2 regions of the Vreelandella sp. ssv genome follow, and region 2 is predicted to be linked to the other one. Evidence: predicted binding sites of a transcription regulator. Region 2 holds the regulator's gene; the other holds the start of a gene.
The links. Region 2 encodes FliA, which starts transcription of late flagellar genes. Its sites were predicted from a motif close to CTAAAGTTNNNNNNNNNNCNGCCGATA; they were not measured.
Positions count from the first base shown of each region.

Region 1: the regulator FliA is predicted to act here: its motif matches at 3,710-3,736, upstream of fliD (flagellar filament capping protein FliD).

Region 1 is NZ_CM182545.1:3,552,449-3,559,839, forward strand. It holds gene AC5TBW_RS16185 (glycosyltransferase) at 1-1,016, opposite strand, end outside; gene AC5TBW_RS16190 (flagellin N-terminal helical domain-containing protein) at 1,306-2,175, opposite strand; gene fliD (flagellar filament capping protein FliD) at 2,313-3,665, opposite strand; gene fliD (flagellar filament capping protein FliD) at 3,825-5,180, opposite strand; gene AC5TBW_RS16205 (UDP-glucose dehydrogenase family protein) at 5,411-6,736, opposite strand; gene AC5TBW_RS16210 (hypothetical protein) at 6,908-7,249, shown strand.
Region 2 is NZ_CM182545.1:110,916-118,306, reverse strand. It holds gene AC5TBW_RS00550 (adenosylcobalamin-dependent ribonucleoside-diphosphate reductase) at 1-157, opposite strand, end outside; gene AC5TBW_RS00545 (hypothetical protein) at 367-969, shown strand; gene AC5TBW_RS00540 (sensor domain-containing diguanylate cyclase) at 981-2,987, opposite strand; gene AC5TBW_RS00535 (OmpA/MotB family protein) at 3,016-3,687, opposite strand; gene AC5TBW_RS00530 (motility protein A) at 3,693-4,514, opposite strand; gene AC5TBW_RS00525 (RNA polymerase sigma factor FliA) at 4,556-5,257, opposite strand; gene AC5TBW_RS00520 (flagellar protein FlhE) at 5,284-5,712, opposite strand; gene AC5TBW_RS00515 (hypothetical protein) at 5,738-6,310, opposite strand; gene flhF (flagellar biosynthesis GTPase FlhF) at 6,307-7,391, opposite strand, start outside.

The DNA of each region.
Region 1 (7,391 bases), 840 kb from region 2:
TAAACATCTTCATCATCAAAAAAGCGGATGACGGCATCAATAAGCGGCTGAAGCTCATCGTCGCTGAGCAGCTGCTGGTAGGGTTCTTCATAACAGACGACTGGGAAGTCAAAGGCGATACCGGCGTTGCCAACCATTTCTGGCATACCACCGCGGTTGGTAATTAGTGCTGGGATGCCGTTAAGCATGGCCTCTGCCAATACACGTCCCGAACTTTCCCACCAGAGGCTAGGTGCCACTATCACACGGGCTCGGCCATAAGGGACGCGCATATCACTTGTGTTTGCAGTAACGGTCACATTGCTCAATGAATTACGCAGTTTACCCATTTTCTGGGTGGTTTCCCGCAGTACAGCCGACCAGTCGGCCCGCGCCTCAACTACTTCTAACTCAATATCAGGCCTTTCTCGCTCCAGCTTTTCGGCTAGCTGCACAAATATGCTCGCGCCTTTTTGCCAACTAGGGTTAACAAATAATAGGCGTTGACGTTCATGCTCCTCCGCGACAAAGCTTTCTGAAGCAATGAACTTGCCCACTGGCTTAGCCGCATATCCTACCGTTTTACGGTACATATCCGCCGTTGCCTGGCTGTCAGTTAGAATCAGATTCACATCACGGCACCAGCGTGGTGCTTTGTAGCTGCCATTAGCCAAGTAGAAGGCGACCTGAAGACCTCGATCACGTGCCTCGTCGGCAATTAACATATCTAGGGTTTGGCCGCCGTAAAACCACACAATATCAGGCTTAAATGAATCCAGCATATAGAGGTACTGATTGTACCAAAGCCCTTCTTCATGAGTCGTAAAGTGGTTACGGTTGTGGCTATAACTGACCACCAATTGGTGGGTTAGTGGGCCGTCCTGGGCTTCGATCAATTGGTGCAGGTGGGCACTAAGGTCTTGAAATTGCTCTTTTAGTTCTCTCATTCCCTTTGGGTTATCGAATACGGTCGCACCAAGCACTTTGACATCATAGCCATGAGCTACCAACTGCAATAACATTTGCCGCACAGTCATGCTGGCCCCGCTAGAGGAATCTAGCAAGCAGAATGGGTTAGCCCATAATATTCGGGGTTTGCGTTTTTGAGTAGCAGATGAAGAAGAGTTCTTAACCATGAAGCGGCTCACACAGAGAAGTGGCAATGTACCTAGCTTACCTTGGCAGAGCTGTGGGCAAAGGCGCGAATGCGCATGTATTTAAGTAGATGTTCTAGCAATCAGTACCGCTCAGGTGTTGAAGCAAGCAAAAAAACGGGGCCTATTGGCCCCGTTATTACTTTCTTTCAACATATTACCAACTAAGGTATTAGCCCAACAGAGACAGTACAGACTGCGGCGTCTGGTTAGCCTGTGCCAGCATGGAAGTGCCAGCCTGCTGGAGAATGTTAGCGCGCGTCATGTTAGACACTTCCACCGCGTAGTCGGCATCTTCGATACGCGAACGGGCTTCAGAAAGGTTCGTAGACGTGGTCGCCAGATTATCGATTACCGAATCAAAGCGGTTAAGCGTAGCACCTAGAGTTGCGCGATTGGTATCTAGCGTTTCAGTTGCAGTATCAACCGCATCAACTAGGCTTTGGAAGCTAGTATGTTCGCTACCACTCACAGCAGCAAACACTAAACTGTCAGCACCAGCAGTAACTACACCACCGCTAGCTCCGTCTAGTGCCAGACCTGCGCCAGTCGCATCAACGGTTTTTACAGCAATAACATCTTGGTCAGTAGTATTGGAGCCCACCTGAATACTCAGACTACCGCTAGCATTTAGCAGGCTTGTGCCGTTGAAGTTGTTACTTTCAGCCACACGATCAATTTCAGCTAACCGCTCGTTAATCTCGGTTACGATGGCATCACGATCTTCTGCAGCATTGGTGTCGTTGGCACCTTGTACCGCTAGCTCACGAATACGCTGTAGGTTGTCGTTGATTTGGTCAAGGCCACCTTCCATGGTCTGAACCAAAGAGATACCGTCGCTAGCGTTACGACTAGCTTGATCCATGCCTTTGATCTGGGCAGTCATTTTGTTGGCAATGGCTTGGCCAGCAGCATCGTCTGACGCGCTGTTAATGCGCAGGCCAGATGATAGACGCTCTTGCGCTTTAGCTAGCATGGCCTGTGAGTTGGACAGGTTGTTCTGGCCAATCAGGGCAGTAATGTTAGTGTTGATTACAGACATGTGAGTGCTCCTCGAAATTTAACTGGCCATGTGGCCTGCTTAGCGGCGCTTGCGTCGCCGTTATTATAATTAACGGCAGGCCCACCGATTTCTTTAGAAAAAATTACTCTTTTTTATGTAAATTACTGTAAAGCATTTTAATTATTATTCTGCATATTACTCAGCACGCTGAACTGCTGGGAGAGGTAGCTACTCATAGAGTTCATTTGCGCGATCAAGCCATCCAGTTGCCCAAACTGCTTGCGGTAACGCTCAGTGCTTCGCTCAATACTTGCTTCCATACGCAGCTTACGCACATCCAGGCTGTCAACTCGCTGCTCCGCACTATTCACCGAGCTTTGAATAATGCCATCTTCTGCAGTGATGGCTTCAAGCGTGGCGTTTAAGCGCCCTGCAAAGCCACCTTCTTCGGTTTCGCCCGCAAAGAAGGCAGATAGCCCCTCGGGGTTGTTGGCGACTGCATCGTCCAACTTATCCTCATCGACCTTTAATCGCCCCTTTTCATCAATGGCGATGCCCAGTTGTGAAAGACGTGAAAGATCGCCGGTGCCGAGGGTGTCTGTTATATCCCGGCGCAGGCGGTCTTCAATCGTACGAACAGTTCGGTCGCCCACTAATTCGCCTGATGTTTCGCCTTCACCGTTGTATGCCGTCATTCGATCAACGGTGGATTTCATTTCGTTGTAGTTGCTTACAAAATTATCAATCGCCTCTCTCAGCGCCCCTTCATCACGCTCAATCAACAGCGTAACGGGATCACCAGACACCGCCGTGAGGTCAAGCGTTACGCCTTGGATGGCCTCTTCAACGCGGTTGGTTTTACTGGTGATAGCAATGCCATTGACATTCAGCTCGGCGTCTTGACCTGAACGTTGGGTGGCTGCATCCATGGTCAGCGATGCCAAGCCTGAGAAACTCTCCAGTGAAGCATCTTGGCCCGTCTCTTTTGAGCTCAGCGCTAAGCGGTACCCGGTGCCATCATTTACGATAGAAGCAGTGACACCAGCCTCTTTATCCGCGTTGATTTGGTCACGAACATCAGCCAGTGTGCTACCTGCTGAAATAGCAACGTCGTAGCTTGTTTGCGTAGCGCCAGCACCGAAGTTAAGCGTCAGCGTTGCATCGGCTGCTGTTAGTTCTTGGTCTAGCGCCACGCTATTAGAAGCAGCGCTGCCTGCGCGTGCCAATTGGGTAACGGTCACTTCATAGCGCCCGGCATTCGCGGTTTCGCCTGCGGTCGCCAATACGCCATCGCCCGTCACGGTGCTTTTTTGCTGCTTAAACGTAGAGGCCTCATTCAGCGCAGCAATAGAGGCTTGCACCCTATCCATCGCTGATTCTAGGCGCCCATAAGCAGATATTTTGGTTTTCTGAGCACTTTGCTGCTCTAGAATAGGTACAAGCTTTTGGCGTTCGGCCGCTTTAAGCTGATCCACCAAGCCAGAGAGATCCAGACCAGAACCCACACCAAGTGCAGTTATCGAAGCCATGACTCAGTTCCTTATAAGTAGTAGATAAAGGTATCTATGGGAATTATCGGCTGTGGAGGGGAAAACTTTAGCGGCTATGACTTTTTAGGCTATTCCAAAAAAATGCCCAGCACATTGTGCCAGGCATTTCACATGAAGCTAATTTAGCTTTTTATCTATTTAACTTTGGTTTTGCTGTCCCAGTGCTGCAAACTGCTGGGTTAAGTAGGCGCTGGTTTGATTCATTTGTGCCACCATACCGTCCATTGCTTGGAACTGGGTTCGATAACGCTCTACGGTTTGTTCAATACGGCTTTCAGTGGTAGTGAAACGGTCTTCTAACGAATCAACGCGCCTTTCAGATGCACTGATAGCGTTTTCAAGACGACCGTCTGACCCGACAAGGCTCTCAAGTGACGCGGTAATTTGACCTGCCATGCCGCCCTCTTCGCTATTCCCTGCGAAAAAACTCGCGATTTTATCTGGCTGATTTGTAACAATACTATCTAATTTATCTTCATCAATAACTAGCTTGCCATCCACTTGGAGAGAGATACCTATATCAGATAAAACATTAAAGCCATCCCCACCGACAACACTGCTGATTGTTTGACGCAGTTCCCTTTCAACAGCGCGAGTCGTCGCATCGGCGTTCAACCCACCCGCTTGCCCCGTCTCTGGATCGTAGGCTGTTAAACTAGTAATGGTATCTTTGAGGGTGTTGAAGTCGTCAACAAATGCAGAGACTTTCTCTCGCATCGCCTCGTTATCCTGCTCAACACTCACTGTGCTCGTCGCACCAGCCTCAGTTAAATTTAGGGTAACACCTTGAATAGCACCTTCCACTTGATTAGTGGGGCTAACAATATCGATTCCATTGACGTTAAATTCAGCATCCTGGCCCGTTTGAACTACCTGCACGTCGGAGGTTTGTGCATCACCCGCTAGAATGTTTGAAAAATTGGTGCTTTCGATACTCGCGTCTGCACCCGTATCGGTAGCATTTACAGCAAGACGATATCCTTCACCGTCATCAATAATCGAGGCATTAAGACGACCATCACTCTGCTCATTGATGGCGTCACGCATATCTTTAAGAGAGCTGCCATCAGGGATAGTAATAGTCGTCAGGTTTCCATCAGCGATAGTAAAATCCAAAGACTGTTCGCCCGACACTATACTTTCCACTGCTGTTTCCAGGCGCTCAGTCACCAAACTACCTGCTGTCGCTAAACGGTCAACCTGCACTTCGTACTGACCAGGCTGCGCCTCATTGCTGCTAACAGCGCTAACAGCACTGCCCTCAACGTTGGTTGTCAGGCTCTCAAATGAAGACACTTCGTTGAGTGCTTCAGCAGAACTCTGAAATTGGGAAAGCGCGCTCTTCAACTGTCCGTAGGCTGATATTTGCGCATTTTCAGACTGGACCTGTTGTGCAATCGGCTCAAGTTTACCGCGTTCGGCGTCTTGTAACTGATCCAATAGCCCGTTGAGATCTAGGCCAGAACCAATACCAAGTGATGAGATGGAAGCCATAAAACCAATGCCTTTTTTAAATACGTGTTGCTACGCCTGATGCTTTCTATTACTGCTTATTAATGGAGCGATGCTTAGCACTACTTCTAATACAACTACCTTAATATAACAACTAAGTGAACTATAACTTGAATATTTAACTATTTTTTTCGTATTAAGACGTAATTCAGAGTAACGATCCGTAATTCACGTATAAAGCGTTAATAAGATATTGTCAGTAACGCTATATTCTAATTACTCTTTCTCCCCACCCCAATGTAACGTAGACCTGCCTCTTCAACGGCACTGGGTGTGTATAAATTACGCCCATCGATGACGACTTTTTCAACCAACTGGCCAGCTAGCCAGGTGAAGTCGACGCTACGGAACTCTTTCCACTCGGTGCAAATCACCAGGGCATCGGCGCCTTTCACGGCTTGAATTCGGTCGCCTGCCAGCATTAGGTCATCGCGCTCGCCATAGATGCGCCGGCACTCCGCCATGGCTTCTGGGTCAAACGCTTGCACCTTAGCATCCGCCTGCCAGAGTGCTTCCATCAATGTGCGGCTAGGTGCTTCGCGCATATCATCGGTGTTAGGTTTAAACGCCAAGCCCCACACGGCAATGGTTTTACCGCTTAGATTGCCTAAGTTGTCTTGCAGTTTTGTGAACAGGGTCTGCTTTTGGCGTAAGTTAACCGCTTCAACAGCGCTAAGCAGTTCCGGCGTATAGCCTAACTGACGCGCGGCCCGCTCCAACGCTTGTACATCTTTGGGGAAGCAGGAGCCACCGTAGCCGCAGCCTGGGTAGATAAAGTGGTAGCCAATACGCGGGTCGCTGCCAATGCCACGACGCACATCTTCAACGTCCACTTCCAGCCGTTCAGCAAGATTGGCAATCTCGTTCATAAAGCTGATTTTGGTGGCGAGCATGGCATTGGCGGCGTATTTGGTCAGCTCGGCAGCCCGCACGCTCATAAACATCAGTTTTTCGTGGTTGCGATTGTAGGGGGCATAGCACTCTTGCATATGCGCTTTTACCCGTTCGCTTTCCGTGCCGGCAATAATACGCGCGCCACGGGTAAAGTCTTCAATCGCCGCTCCCTCTTTCATAAACTCAGGGTTTGAGCAAACGTCGAACGCGTGTGCTACACCGCGCTGTTCGAGAACCTCGCTAATAGCGGCCTGGACTTTTTCGGCAGTGCCCACCGGCACGGTGGATTTATCAATGACCAGCTTGTAGCTGTCCATGTGCTGACCAATGGTGCGCGCCACCTCTAGCACATAGCGCAGGTCGGCACTGCCATCTTCATCAGGCGGCGTTCCTACGGCGATGAATAATAGCTCGCCATTGTCGACCGCCTGGGCAGCATCGGTGGTAAAGCGTAAACGCCCTGCTGCTACGTTATGGGTAACAATGGTGCTTAGCCCTGGCTCAAAAATCGGCACGTCGCCTGAATTAAGCTGTTCGATACGCTCAGCATTAACATCCATACAGGTGACTTGATGCCCCACATCGGCTAAACAAGCGCCCGCAACAAGGCCGACATAACCGGTTCCGAATACACTGATCTGCATGACTTATTGACTCGCTAAAATACGTGACAGCGAGCGTAGCACATTGGCTTACCGTTGATGAGTTCGAAAGTGGGAGGTTTTTGCCTAATTATAGACCTTGGTCTAATACCCTCCTTGGTTTATAATGCGCTGCACAAGCCCGATTTGGTGCTAACCGCAGGAGAACATAAAATGCCTCCCGAACTGACAAAAGAACGTCCTTTAAAAGCGCCTCATGGGCCTACGACTACTGCAAATGTTCAACGTAGCCTTCGCCAATGCTTATCGATTGCCGCTGAACTGCTCTACGTTAACGGACATGTGTTAGAAACCATTACCCTTCCCCAGCGCGGCTTAGCCCGCCGTGAACTTTTGGCGCTCAGCGCGGCAGCACCTGCCTGGGCTACCTGTCAGCAAGTGATGGAAACCAGTGAAGCCGCCTCTTTTAATGAGTATGGCCGCTTTGTTTTGACCAGCCTTGGCCGTGAGTTGATGTTCGATATGTTTGGTCAAGGGGCCGCTGACTGCGCTTAACATCTAGTGCTGCCACGCATTGCTGATCAGAAGAGCTCATAAAAGCAGCCCATAAAAAAACCGCCATAAGCGAGAGCTTCGGGCGGTTTTTTGCTTAGGTTCATTATTTTAGGCTATTTTTCTAAAACATAGCTCAAAAAAC
Region 2 (7,391 bases):
GGGCACGAGCAACCCGTTCAAACGTGGCACCAACGTCCTGATCGACGGGCTGGCTATGACGATCCTTGAGACGATATTTGGCATCCCAGATCTCCCGCGAAGGGGCCTGCATCGGGACATCGTTAGAGGTCTTCATAGCCTTAGCAGCGGTGCTCATATCGCAAAACTCCTTCACAACGGGGTGAATATAGCGCTTAAATGGGGCGATTATACGTGGCATCGGAATGAAGTATAGACTTGACTTTCCACTATATGGGGCGCTTTTTTTGCTCTTTTCTACCATATATAGAAAAATCAGCGCGTTACTCTTTTGACACTTCCAAACACGCTATAGACTGACCCTTTTAGTTAAATGGCCCACCGATCATGACTGCTACTGATACCCCGCGTTTCCGCTTACCCACGTTAGTCGCTATGTTAGCTCCTCGGTTAGCTGCGGTGGCAATGGCCGTTTCACTAATGATAGTGACGCCCGACACTCGTGCCGCCACATTTAATACCAAGGACGTGACCAGCCACGACCATTGGCAGTCAATGACGCTCTCGCTGGGGAGCGAACGCCACTATCGGGCGGTAGAAACCTACAGCTATTCGGATGCTACGCTGAGCTTGAACGCCACCGCGGGCGTTTGCGACTTACCCTGGCTGGAGATGCGGGTGACCCTTGAGCAGCAGCAAAGTGAGAGCCGTGCGGTCAACCTAGTGCCCGCCCGGCTGAGGATTGATGAGCAGCCCGTTATCGACACCATGGCAGAATTTATTACCGAGCGCGGCGATGACGGGTTTTATGCTCACTTTTACTTAAGTGACTTGGAATCGCTGATGGCCGACATGCGCCAGGGCGAGCAGCTGTTTCTCGGCTTTGACCAGGAGGAGCGTGAGCCTTGGTATATGACCTTTAGCCTGCAAGGCGCCGACGCAGCGATTAACCGGATGCTCACCCAGTGTGAAGGTGATGGACCTCACTAAGGCGCGATTGATTAGATCGGCACCACGGTTTCAGGCGCCATTTCAACGCGATTGCGCCCGCCATGCTTAGCGCGGTACATAGCGTCATCAGCCCGGGAGATAATGGTTTTACAGCTGTCGCCTGGCTGCCAAACGGCAACACCGATACTTACCGTGATCATTTGCTCAAGACCCGCAATATGCAGCTCTGCTACCAGCGAGCGCAGCCGCTCGGCTAAACCAATGGCGGCATCAACGTCTGAATGAGTGGCCAGTACAATAAACTCCTCGCCCCCCCAGCGACCTAAGTGGTCACAGCCACGCAACGAGCTCTCCACCAAGTGCGCCAGGGCCACCAACACATCATCACCAACGCTATGGCCGTGGGCATCGTTGATCTGCTTGAAGTTATCTACATCGAATAGCAACAGGGCAAAGGCAGCCGCGTAGCGCTTGGCAGCCACTAGCTCGGCATTGATCGCTTCTTCGATGCGGTAACGATTCCACACTTTGGTTAATGGATCGAAATGCGCTAGCTGCTCAAGACGCTGATTCACCTCGGCAAGGGCTTTGCGCTCCCGTTCCAAGTGCATGTTCAGTGAGCTAATTTCATAGGCTGAAATCGCCAACGTCAGGTCTTCACCCAAATCGACCGCCGCTAGGCGCTCTACCCGCTGCCACGCTTCGCTTTTGCCCACCACTTCTTCATACCAAGCAACCGACGGGATCGCTATCGACGCTTGCTGGGGATTCGTTGAAGGTTGCATCGCCCAATACAACGTTTCTACCTGCTCAGGGCGAAAGAAGATCAACCATGCGCGCTGGGTAGAATTCATTGGCAGCGGGACGGCCAAGGCGCCGCACTGGTCGGGCATGGCTAACGAGCAGGTTAATGGCTCTTTGCCTAGCTGACGTGTGCACCAAGGTCCGCTATGTACATGGGCTCTCTCGATACGTAATACAAACTGACTAATGGCTTCCGGGGAGGGCGTCACGCCTGCTTGATAAGCGCCTCCATTCACCCAGAGCACAATGCCATGGGCGCGAAACAGCTTCATCCAAGTGGCCGCCTGCTCATGGAGTAGCTGCTGGGGGCTATGCGGTTCACTGCGCGCTCGGGCACTCAGTACAAGGCTATCCTGTACGCGCTGTAAGTAGCGCGCCTCTTGACGCGCCCGCAGTAGCAGCATGCGCTGCGTGGCCATTTGCACTAAGGTGCGAACAGCATCGCGCACCGAGGGATCAACCGAATGCGGAATTGCCGAGTGGCAAAACACTAAGCCCCACAGGCCAGTGTCCCCTTGCATGGCTAAACTGAGCGAGCCACGTACTCCCATGCGCTGTAAATAGCGCTGCCTTTCTGGGGCAGGGGCACGTAAAAAACTGCCGCGCAAGCGTGTGGCAGCGCAAGCGGGCTTTAGCGTTTCAGGGGAGGCATTTGCATCTTCAATCAACCGCACGGGGTGATTTTCATAGCTTTGCCGCAAAACGCTAGGGAAGTCACTGGCGGGAAAACGCTGACCCAGTAGCGAAGGCAACTGCTCTCCCAGCGCTTCAGCGACCATCAAGCCATGCCAATCGCTATCGAAATGGCACACGCTGACACGGTCATGACCGGTGAGCTGTTGAATGGCATTGACTAGGGAGTCGAGCAGTTCCTCTTGATGAGTCGATTCAGCCAAATGCATCAACCGCTCGTTCACCGTCCCCAGTAGACGGCGTTTTCCAAGAGGGTTAAGTGGCTCAATCTCAACAATGACTTGCTTATCTTCTCGGTAAGCATGCAGTTGAAAACGTACGCTGCTGTGTTTAGGTCGAATAAACGCCAACGGCCCGGGCAGGCGCTGCTGCCCCTGAAGCTCACGACGCACTCGCTGGCTAAGACGTTTTCCCAACACGCAGGCAAGACTTAACTTCCCGTTTTCAGGGCATTCTATACCGGTCAAGCGGGTGAAGTTTGTGCTGGTAGCTTGAATACGTCGGCAATCAACATCTAATACCAACAAAGCACCAAACGACTGCAATAGCGGGCGGTACATGGACACAGGCGTGGCCTCAAGAATCTATTCACCCTTCGACCTGCTGCCTGAGCAACAGCTCTACGCGCCGGTTGGCCGCTCGGCCATCTGCGGTTGCGTTCGGTTCCATGGGTTGGGTATCAGCATAGCCGACAGCCCGCATACGAGAAATATTGAACCCTTGGCGCTCTAAATGCCGTACAACGGCGATCGCCCGCGCTGATGAAAGCTCCCAGTTAGAGGGGAAGCGGGCTGTCGAAATGGGTACGCTATCGGTATGGCCTTCTACCGAAATTTGCCCGTCAAAACCGTTGAGCACATCCATAAGACGTTCGATAACGCTACGCCCCTGAGTGGTCAACACTGCTTGGCCGCTGGGAAATAACAAGCTGGTATCAATTCTCAGCGTAACGCCTTCGCGGCCTTGCGATACGCTTACACCAGGAATATTGAGCCCAGCAAACTGCGGCTGCAATCCTTCGTGGCGGGGCTTAATACCGGTGGCCAGAGACGCTAGCGGCAACGATGATACAGCGCTAGCTGAACGCATGAAAGCAGTATCAGCGGCTTCACCGCCACCCGGGGGCGTCATCGAAAGCAGTAGCACGAAAAGCGTGATGAGCAGCGTCAGCACATCAAGATAGCTGGTTAGCCAACCCTCATCACCATCGCCTGGCGATGGTGTCATTTCCAGTGCATGGCGTGTATCACGGTCTAACATGGTGGCTATCCTTTAGCCGCCGAGCTCACCGACGAGTCAGGTCTTGGCTTGACACTATTATCACGAATTTCATCGTGGTAATTAGCCACAAAAGAGTTAAGGGTTTCTTCAATAAACGAGGGCAAACGACGTTTGGTAATCAGTGAAATACCTTCCAGCACCATGTTCATGGTAATCAACCGCTCTTCGGTACGCCGCTCTAGTTTCACTGCAATCGGCTTAAACACTAAGTTAGCGAGTAAAATGCCATAAAAGGTGGTCAGCAGTGCCACCGCCATGCGGGGGCCGATCACCTGCAGATCGCCAGCATCCATCACCTCCAGCATATTCACCAGTCCCACCAAGGTACCGATCATGCCAAACGCGGGGGCATAGGTGGCCATGGTACGAAATATTTGTGCTTCGGCATGCTCACGTGCTTTTAGGCGGGCAATGCGCCAGCGCAGCATGTCAAAAATCTCATCCTCTTTAGTGTTGGCAATCACCAACTGGATGCCGGTGCGTAAAAAAGGATTGCGCGTATGCTCCAGCTCACGCTCGACCGCGCGCACATCCCCTTTAAACCAGAGTCGCGACATATCCACCAGTTCGCGGATATCGTCACGCATATAGGTATTTTCACGCCGGAACACCAAGCCCACCAAACGTACGACACGGAGCACTTCTTTTAGCGGATAACTGATAAAGGTCGCCGCCAATGTACCGGTCACCACAATGGCCAGCCCCGGTAAATTGATGAAGCTTTCGGGGGACTCTGCGGTAAAAAACAGCACGCTCACCAGCAGCAGTATGCTGGCAAATATGCCTATTAACGTCGAAGGATTCATCCACGGCTCCTTGCCGGTCACAAGTGAGTAAACAAGAGGTGTTATGCGGAGTCGTGTAAACGCGCGCGTAAACGACTCACGGCTTGGCTATGCAGTTGAGAAACGCGTGATTCCGTTACACCCAACACAGCCCCTACTTCCTTGAGGTTGAGCTCTTCCTGGTAATAGAGCGCCATTAACAACTTTTCACGCTCGGGCAGCGCTTCTATTGCGTCAATCAAGGTTTGCCGCTGCTGGCCATCTAGCAACTGTTCAAACGGTGAATGACTCAGCTCGTTACTCACCGGCTCACCGCCATCGGCCACCAGCTCTTCAAAGGGCAGCAGTTGACCGCTATTAGTGTCATTGAGAAGCTGCTGATATTCACTCAACGGCATCTCAAGATGGTGGGCAATTTCGCTCTCTTCCGGTGCTCGACCCAGCTGTTGTTCTAATTGACGAACGGCGCTATCTACCGCTCGTGCTGAGCGGCGAACGCTGCGGGGCAGCCAGTCTCGAGTGCGCAACTCGTCCATCATCGCACCACGAATACGCTGGCTGGCAAAGGTCGCAAACGTCGCGCCTTGAGTAGCATCAAAGCGACCGAGCGCTTCTAATAGCCCTACCATCCCGGCTTGAACAAGGTCATCGAGCTCAATGCTGGCTGGCAAACGGACCTGAAGCGTCAAGGCCTGACGTCGCACCAGTGGCATGTATTGCGTCAACAGCTCACTCTGTTTGATTCTGCCTTGTGCTGTGTACATCCTCTCGCCTCGCGGCTATACAGCCTTCACTGATAGTTCACAATCATTTGCAGCCCCTGCACACGAACCGGCCGCTGGCCGGGGCGTAAGGCAAAGCGAAAATGCAATGGCGCATCTGCCGCTCGCCCCGCCAGTGCGGTGGTTGAGCCACGCATACCCGTTAACGCAACGCACTGCTCAGGATGGCATAACCAGGCGTTTAACAGCGCATCGGGGGGATATTGAAACTGCCACTGAATACGCTCAAGCTGTCCTGATCTAAGAGTAGCAACGGCGGGAGGGGCAGCGGTTTGACTAGCACTTGTCCGATCACTCATCGCCACCATCAGCCCGGGGATCTGGGTACTCCAACTACCGCTTGCCGCCTGAGCACTCGCCGCTAACCCTGTCAGTAGCAGTCCGATTAGTAGTAACGCAATCTGCACCTTCACTCCTCTTGATAACCAGCTTAGCATGCTTGGTCTCCTCGGCGGAGGTCACTCATCGTGCAAGTACCAGTAGTTCCATATTTAAGTAGTACTCGGCGGCTCCACGCAAGTTATCAAGCAACCCCTGGCGCGGCAAATGTGGCTCGTGAAGCGCCAGTAAACGGCGCGGCCCACCCCGTTCATTTAGCTGACGTAATGTCCGGTACATAGCGGCAAAGGCATCGGCATCGCTGCTGATCCAAAGTGCCCAACGGCTGTATTGATCACACAACTGAGCCAGGTCAGACGTTTCTGCCATGGCGATATGTATGTCCCAGTCATCAGGATCACCGGCCCAGCTTCGACCTAGCGTAGACCATTGCCCCAAGCGGGCTTTAACCTTATTCACCTGGGCTGCACCACTACCCGGCAATCCGACCACAATCAGCGGAATTTTAGGCTGGGGCGGCGCCATCGCTGCTGGTTCTTCGGCCATTGCTGCGGTCGGCGTTAAAAGAGAAGCAATCTGTTCAGGTTCAGACACATGCTCTGCCGCCGCAACATCAACAGCTCCCTCAGCCTGCTGCTGTTGTCGCTGCAGGTTGGCCCACTTGCGCAGTCCCGAGGCTTGATCTTGTTCGCTCACGCCACGCCCTCGCGACTAATACTGCTCATTTGGCGAATCGCATCCCGCGCCATAAATGCATAGACCAGCGCATCAAGCATACCGGTATCGCGACGGCGTCGGCTCGTGCCCGTCAGGTTGAGCAAGTCGCCGCGCAGTGTCTGCGCTCCCTCATCATCAGCGACATCGAGATGCCCCGCGACCGATGCCATACCGCTGGCCATTAACAGGCGTACTTCGGCGTTTACATCACCGCTATCGGCCTCTTTTAACTGCTGCCACGCGCGGCGCGTCAACGCTGCTAAACCGTCGCTCTGCAGTTGCGTTATCAGTAGCGAGAGCACCTCTGCTCCCAGCCGTGCCGGGGTAAGCCAATAACGCCGCGCCACGACTTTGGCACTTTCAGGGTCGCGAATTTCCCCACACCAGGCGAGCAGAGAAAGGCCGGAGGCGTCCTCTACTTCGGCGTAAGCGGTCCAAAGCTGCACGGGCTGTCCTCGAAAACGTAAGCCCACATGGTGCGTCAGCACACTGTCATTAAATAATTGGCGAATGGTCTGGCGCTCGTGGTGAAAGCGTACGCGATGACTAGGGGACACTTGGCTGATCCAGGTCAAATGCTCGGCTTCTAGCCACGCCAGCGCATCAGGCTCGGGTAAGCGTGGCAATAAATGTACCGCGACACCGCTTGCTTCCGTCAGCGCGGCTAGGCGCGGCTGCCACCCAGCCGCGTGGCGATGCTGCAGCCAGGGTAGCGCCAGCCAAGCGCCCTCTGTGTCTAACCCAATATCGGGCATCGCCCAGTCGCAGCCGCGCTCATTGCGCCGAGCTGACCATGCCATTCCCAACGTTGTATTGGCGGCTGGGTAATGGGCCAATAGGGCATCTAAACGCTCTTCTTGGAGACGACCCGGTAGTGACGCTAAATCCCAGGTTGCTTCTAATTCCGCAAATCCCGTAACGCGTTGGCGCAGCCGCGCCAGCAACGACGACAAGCGACGCCCTTGCCCGAGAACATCCCGAGACCAGCGTGGCATTCCCATTGGGGTGTCAGCACTGTGCGCTCGTTCGCGCTGCGGCGTTGCCGTGTTGAGCGCTTGAT